DNA from 2 places in the Paenibacillus sp. sgz302115 genome. Region 1 is predicted to be linked to the other one. Evidence: riboswitches for the same ligand, from Rfam matches in the RefSeq annotation. Region 1 holds a riboswitch; the other holds the start of a gene.

The links. A riboswitch is a leader RNA that binds a small molecule or an ion and turns the genes downstream of it on or off. The one in region 1 is predicted to bind cyclic di-GMP.
Region 2: it holds a riboswitch for cyclic di-GMP, as region 1 does, so the genes downstream of both, AC0LWN_RS21650 (anti-repressor SinI family protein) here and AC0LWN_RS19695 (thiamine pyrophosphate-binding protein) in region 1, are expected to answer to the same signal.

Annotation. Positions count from the first base shown of each region.
Region 1 covers NZ_JBVYOK010000011.1:7,838-11,209, reverse strand. Annotated here, with positions in the region: gene AC0LWN_RS19700 (carboxymuconolactone decarboxylase family protein) at 1-259, opposite strand, end outside; gene AC0LWN_RS19695 (thiamine pyrophosphate-binding protein) at 301-1,944, opposite strand; cyclic di-GMP riboswitch class I at 2,062-2,157, opposite strand; gene AC0LWN_RS19690 (methyl-accepting chemotaxis protein) at 2,650-3,372, opposite strand, start outside.
Region 2 covers NZ_JBVYOK010000013.1:24,302-27,673, reverse strand. Annotated here, with positions in the region: gene AC0LWN_RS21655 (2-oxoglutarate dehydrogenase E1 component) at 1-1,540, opposite strand, end outside; cyclic di-GMP riboswitch class I at 1,927-2,011, shown strand; gene AC0LWN_RS21650 (anti-repressor SinI family protein) at 2,040-2,207, shown strand; gene AC0LWN_RS21645 (helix-turn-helix domain-containing protein) at 2,326-2,658, opposite strand; gene AC0LWN_RS21640 (TasA family protein) at 2,824-3,372, opposite strand, start outside.

The DNA.
Region 1 (3,372 bases):
TCATTCCCACACGGAGCGCCATCACGTAATGGACTCCCAACTGCTCGTACTGTCCCATCGTAATCAGCGAGGATATGACGGCGATTTCCTTCCAATCAGAACCGATAGCAGTACGCTGGAAAATATCGCCGTAGGCATTGCCCATAATAAACTCAGCCAATTCGGGAAAATGCTCTTTAACCGGAGCCAGCGCCTTGGCGCCATAATCGCCGGACAGATTGGAGAAATGCTCAAAACCACTGTTGATATTGTTCTTCACGAAAGACGCCCCCTATAGTGTGATGGTGCAGATGGTTCTTCTTAGTTGAGATTCAAGGTACGGTGGGCCGTAGGAGGCACTTCGTCACGGTCGGTCAACAGCTCAATGACAGCGACACGGTTCGATGCAACTGCTTCATTCAGCGCTGAAGTAAACTGTTCTGCAGTTTCGCATCTATAGCCCGTAGCGCCCAGCGATTCGGCGAATTTTACCGCATCCACTGGAACCTCAAAGAGGGTGCCGTCAATCCGGCCTGTAGTTTTTTGCATACCCTTCAATGCCATGTCGAGCTGCATATTGTTCACCACGATAAAGATGACCGGAATATTCTTGCACACGGCGGTGTTGATTTCTGTTCCGAGCATCATAAAGCAGCCATCGCCGGTAATGCAGACAATGGTTTCCTCAGGAGAGGCCACCTTAGCGCCTATAGACATGCCAATTGAATTGCCCATGCAGGCAAAGTAGGCGTCAAAGACAAAGCTGCCAGGTTTCTTCACGTTGTACCATTTCACGGCATTGAAGCCATGGCTGCCGTCATCAACAAAGAGGGTGTTATTATAAGGGAGCTGTTCGCTCAGTGTGCTCATTACCGAAGCGAGAGAAAGCTTGGACAATACAGGCAGCTCTTCTGTATAACGCGGGGATGTCTCCGGTTCACGTGCCGGAATGCTGCTGGTATCGATATTCTGCAGGTAGAACGCCAGATTATCACGCAAATCGCCGCTGACAGAGATGGTAGGAGAGTTTAATATTTTCCCGACAAACGTAGGGTCGACATCAAATTGAATCAAGGTTTGCGGATGGTTCTCCGCCTTGAGATTGCAGATTGTCATATCGCTCAGCCGCGAACCGAGCACGATGAACAAATCGCTGCGGTTCAATAAATCTTCGCCATGCTTGCAGCCGCCGACACCGATTGGACCGTGATACAGCGGATGATCCCAGGCAATAGCGCCTTTGCCCCCTGGAGAAGTCACAACAGGAATATTGAACGTCTCTGCGAGCTGAACCAGCTCTTTATGCGCTCCGGAGCGGTTGACGCCTTTGCCGGCAATGATGAGGGGATGGCTGGATTGATTGATAGCCGTGATTACCCGCTCGAAATTACTGTGGCTGATCAGACTTTCCCGTTCAGGGATCACAATCCGGCACTCTTCAAGGAGTTCTGTCTGCACATCAAAAGGGATGCACAGGTGGACAGGACCACGTTTACCGCTTAAAGCCGTCGAAATGGCATGATTAAATATGGTGCTGAAATGATCTCCGCGTTCAACCAGCTTGCTGAAAAGAGTTGCGGGTCTGAACATATCCGCCAGATCGGCAAGATAGTTCGAAGAATCCTGGCACTGGGGAATCCCCAGCTCTTTGATGGATTGATGGCCGGTAATGAACAGCACAGGAAGGTTGTTCGCCTTGGCATGCGCTGCAGCGGTAAGCAGATTGGTTCCGCCTGGACCGGAGGTGCCGAAGGCCACTCCAAGGCCGCCGGTTTTTAGAGCATAACCTGCGGCTTCGAACCCGGAACTGGATTCATGTCTTCCGGGAATAAACTCAATGCCATGATCAACCATCTTCAGAACTACAGGACAAATAGACTTGCCGATTATGCCAAAAGAATGTGTTACACCGAGGTTTCGTAGTGCCTGAGCCATATAATCTGCGACTGTTTTCAGAAAATCCACCCCACCCAATGTTATTATTTATTTAGCTTAAATAGAAAACCTGCACTCAGAAGGAGCACAGGCAGCTGCTAAATAACCAGGTTGAACGAGAGAAACATAATACAGACGTTCCGGTTCTTGAGCAACCTGGCTGTCATGGTCCCGGGAAAGCATGAGACTGTAGATCCATGGCTTTGCGTCATTCCCTTTCGGAGAATTTTGCCAATATATTTTTATTAATGAAATAAAGCATAATTTTACTTTACAATATATTCCTAGCGCTGCTTTTGTCAATATATTTGATCAAATAAGCTCGAAATTTGACGAATATAACGATTAACGACATTTATTGATTTGCATGTCAAGTGAATATTAATGCAGGAAATAAAATAATAAAGTCCCAGGTGAAAAAGTCCTAAAATGCAAACGGGATTTGAAATGCCGGACCATGGTGCTATTGATAGTTATTACGGAGGATGGCCGGAACTGTGGGAGTGCTTAGACTTCCAGTTGCCAATCATAATCGTACAAGCATTCCTTGCGGCATTATCGTCCTTTGGATTCATTTTTCAAGCTCAGCTTATACAGATATAAATGCAAATTGAAAATATCATTTTATACTGCGAAAATTCAGTGTTTGGTGAATATTACATCAAGAAAATTGTAAACACAAAAAAACTGCCGCATGAGCATTTTTTGCTCAAGCGGCAGCATTGCAGGGGATGCCTAAAATTTGAAAATATGGATTGTTTTTTGCAACTGGAATACAGCTTGGGTCATCTTTTCTGTCTCTTCGGCAACGGACTTGAGGGCATTGATCTGTTCGTTCATAGATGCGGAGACCTCTTCGGTGCCTGCGGCTGTCTGCTCGGTAATTGCGGAGATATTTTCGATGGCCCCGGAAATTCTGAGCGCACTCTCCAGCATAAGGTCGCTTTCAGCAGAGAATGAAGCGATTTGCTCGGTTATGTATTGAACGCTTTGCACAATTTGAGCGAAAATATTAGCCGTTTCAATGATCATTTCATTCTGTACCTGAACGACTTCCTCGTTGATGGCAATATGCTCAATCGCCTGCTTGATGTCGCTCTCAATGCTGCGCACCAGACTGAACACCTCTTTGGTTGAGGAGGTGGATTCCTCGGCAAGCTTACGGACCTCCTGGGCCACCACAGCGAATCCCCGGCCATGTTCGCCTGCACGGGCGGCTTCAATGGAAGCGTTGAGCGACAGCAGGTTCGTCTGCTCGGCGATTTCCGTTATCGTCTTGGTGATCATCGTGATGCCGCGGGCATTTTGTGAGAGTGCTTCAATCGTGTCGGCTACCTTTTGGGTGGCTTGTATATTTTTACGCATGCCTTCCGCTTGCGTATCTACCGACTGACGGCCTTTTTCAACCAATTCCAGCGTATGTACGGAGCGTCTGTTCATTTCCTTGGTGGAGCTTGT
Region 2 (3,372 bases), on a different contig from region 1:
CGCTGTTCATTTGCTTCACTTCGTCTTCCGTGACGATCTTCTCCCGCTGCAGGCGCTCTGCATATATACGATAGACCGTAGGATGGTTGCGCACTTTGCTGTATACAAGCGGCTGCGTCGTTTCCGGATCATCCATCTCATTATGGCCATGACGGCGGTAGCCGATCAAGTCAATCAGGAAATCCTTCTTGAACTGGTTGCGGTAAGCGCAGGCCAGCCGGACAGCCGCAATGCAGGCCTCGGGATCATCCGCGTTGACATGGACAACCGGAATTTCGTAGCCTTTGGCAAGGTCGCTGGCATAATGGGTGGACCGGGAATCCTCGCTTTCGGTCGTAAAACCAATCCGGTTATTGACGATAATATGCACCGTGCCGCCGTTGGTGTATCCACTCAGCTTGCCGATATTCAGCGTCTCAGCAACAATGCCTTCACCCGGGAAAGCAGCATCGCCGTGCATCAGCACAGCAATAGCCTTGTTAGTATTAAGCTTTGGCAATCCCGCCGTATTCCGGTCCTCCTGGGCCGCGCGAGTGAAGCCTTCAACGACAGGGTTGACGAATTCCAGGTGGCTCGGGTTGTTAGCCAGCGTGATCCGGGTACGTACCGTCTCCCCTTCACGGACAGCCCGGTCAGCGCCCAGATGGTATTTGACATCTCCGGTCCAGCCATAGTTGATCCCCATGGAGCCTTCGGACGGGAACAGCTCCTTGTTCGGAGAATGGTGGAATTCCGAGAAAATAATTTCATAAGGCTTGCCCAGAATATGCGCCAGCACATTCAGCCGTCCACGGTGGGCCATGCCCATCAGGATATGCTCTGCGCCATCATGTGCGGCAGCGCGGACAATCTCATCAAGCATCGGCACCAGGGCGTCATTGCCTTCCAGGCTGAAGCGCTTCTGGCCGACAAAGGTTTTGTGCAGGAAGGTTTCGAACTGCTCCACTTGAATCAGACGGTTCAGCAGCTCCTTGCGCTCACCGCTCGTCAAGGGTGCGGGCGAGCTGGTGGACTCTGCCTGGCTGTTCAGCCAGCGCAGCTCCTGCTCTTCGTGTACATGCCCGAATTCGTAGGCTATGGTCCGGGTATAGGCCTGGCGCATCCGGTGAACGGCATCCCAGGCGGTCTTGACTTCATCCGGTGCGTTCTCCCAGATCAGTGATGCGGGCAGCGCGGTCAGGTCTTCGCGGGTGAGGTCATAGGTTTCGTATTCCAGCCATTTCGCCATGGGGTTGTTCCCCCGGACAAGCGGGTCAATATTAGCGGCCATATGGCCATATATACGGATATTGGCAATCAGCTTGGAAGCTCTTACGGCTTTTCTAAGCCACTCCGTATCTCCCGAAAGCGCAGGCTTCGGAGCCGGCAAAACATCTGGGGTGAGCGGAGGAGGTCCGTACACCGTAAAAAGCTCGCGGTAATGATGCTCTACTGAAGCGGGGTCCTTAACAAACTGTTCATATTTTTCCTGAATGTAGCCCAGATTGGGTCCGTGATATTTACTCCAAATGGTTTCGTTATAGGGCTCTTTGACTGCCATGAATGCATCCTCCCAACGGATGAACCCCACGTGCGGCACTAGGCGTCAGCGCCCGGTGGAGCTGCAATGTTTGCGGTTTCATTTCTCATCTTATTGTGCTACTTTCGAGGCGTGTAATCAATTCATACTTTCGTGCAATCCGTTCGCAAAACGGCATGATTCAGCCCATGAATGATGAATAACGGATATCGTTTACTATGATGCAATTCATGGTCAGTCTCACAAGCTTTATTACCCGGACAAAGCCTTGCAAAAAAAGCTAATCTTTTGCACGACTTAGCAAAAAAAAATCCGAAAATCGACACACTTCTTCTGTGAGATTCTGTATAATGTTATTGCGGGTAACGGTTACATTAGTTTCTAGCCAGATCCTTTCATGTAAAGGGTCCAGTAAAGGGTAAACCTGCTGAAAGGCAGGGGCACAAAGTCTCGGGTCTAATGTAGAAATACTACGACGGCCGGACTGCCTGGGGACGCAAATATTCTAGGAGGAGATATCTTGGAAAAGTCCAACCAGGGGAATAACGGAGAACTGCAGACAGTTGATCTGGATTTAGAATGGGTGCATTTGCTGATGTCGGCCAGGAAGGCGGGCATCGGGGCGGAGGAGATCCGCCGGTTTTTCAGTGAGAAAGCATTGGGCGAGAAGGCATTGCAGGTCATGTAGGGCGTTTTCGATGCAGGGATATATACGGAAAAGGGCACAGCGGAATCCGCTGTGTCCTTTTCTGCAAATATGAGAAAGTATAAGTATCACACTATACTGTATCCTTATATTTCTCGAACTATTGATCCTTCTGCTCCAGCCGCCATTTTTGATAATCCAGAAACTCTTTGAATTCCCGTTTGCTTATGCCTGAGGCCATAGCTTCCTGAACGAGCCGGAACCATTCGCCGTCCAGGGGCGGCTCTTCCGTATCTGCGGGCTCGCCATAGAGGAGAGTATGGATGGAAACCTGAAGCGCATCGGCGATTTTTTCAATGAATTGAATTGAGGGGTTGGATTGAATATTTCTTTCAACATTGCTTAAGTATGATTTCGCCACATCAGCCTTGTCAGCCAGCTCGGATAAGGACAAGCCTTTTTCCAGACGGAGTTGATGGATGCGGCTACCCATATTATCCGGCACGATTAAACGCCCCTCCGCATTTTTTGTTAACAGTATAACAAATTTTCGCATAACGGACAAAAATCAATGCTTCAGCAAAGCGGTGAGCAGGAAGAAAAACGGCATACCCCGCCCGGATGAGGGAGGATACGCCGTTTTTGCGCGGGATGAGGCTTATTTCAATTCACCGGGGCCTTGTTTGGCGTTGAATGTCCAGGTGAGGGACAATTTATCCCCCTGGAACACGTTCTGATCCTGACCGTTGTCGACAAATACGAAGGCTACCTTGAACACCTTGGATTGTCCGGCACTGATGCCGCCAGGGATTGCGCCTGTGCTGATCAAATCATAGTTTGACGTATTTTTCAAATCCTTGAGCGAAATCTCTCCGAGAACATAATTGGTAATATCGCCGCTGACATAGGTGTCTTTCAGGAGCTTCACTTTAAAATGATCCCCGAGATCCTGCGCACCGTTATTCGTTCCTGCATCGGTTACTGTGTATGCACTGGCGAGCTTCAGCTCTTTGATATCCAGTGTTCCGCTGTTCTGCAGTGTGAAGTTGCGCACCGCAATATCGCCTGGCTTGAGGTTGCTGAGATTAACGATCTCCGTTGGAATGGTATTCAGGTCCAGCGTGCCGGCAGCAAAGGTTGCTGTACTCTGCGCAGTGTCGCTGAAGTAAGCGAAGGTGCCTCCCCCGATCAAAGACAATCCCAAAGC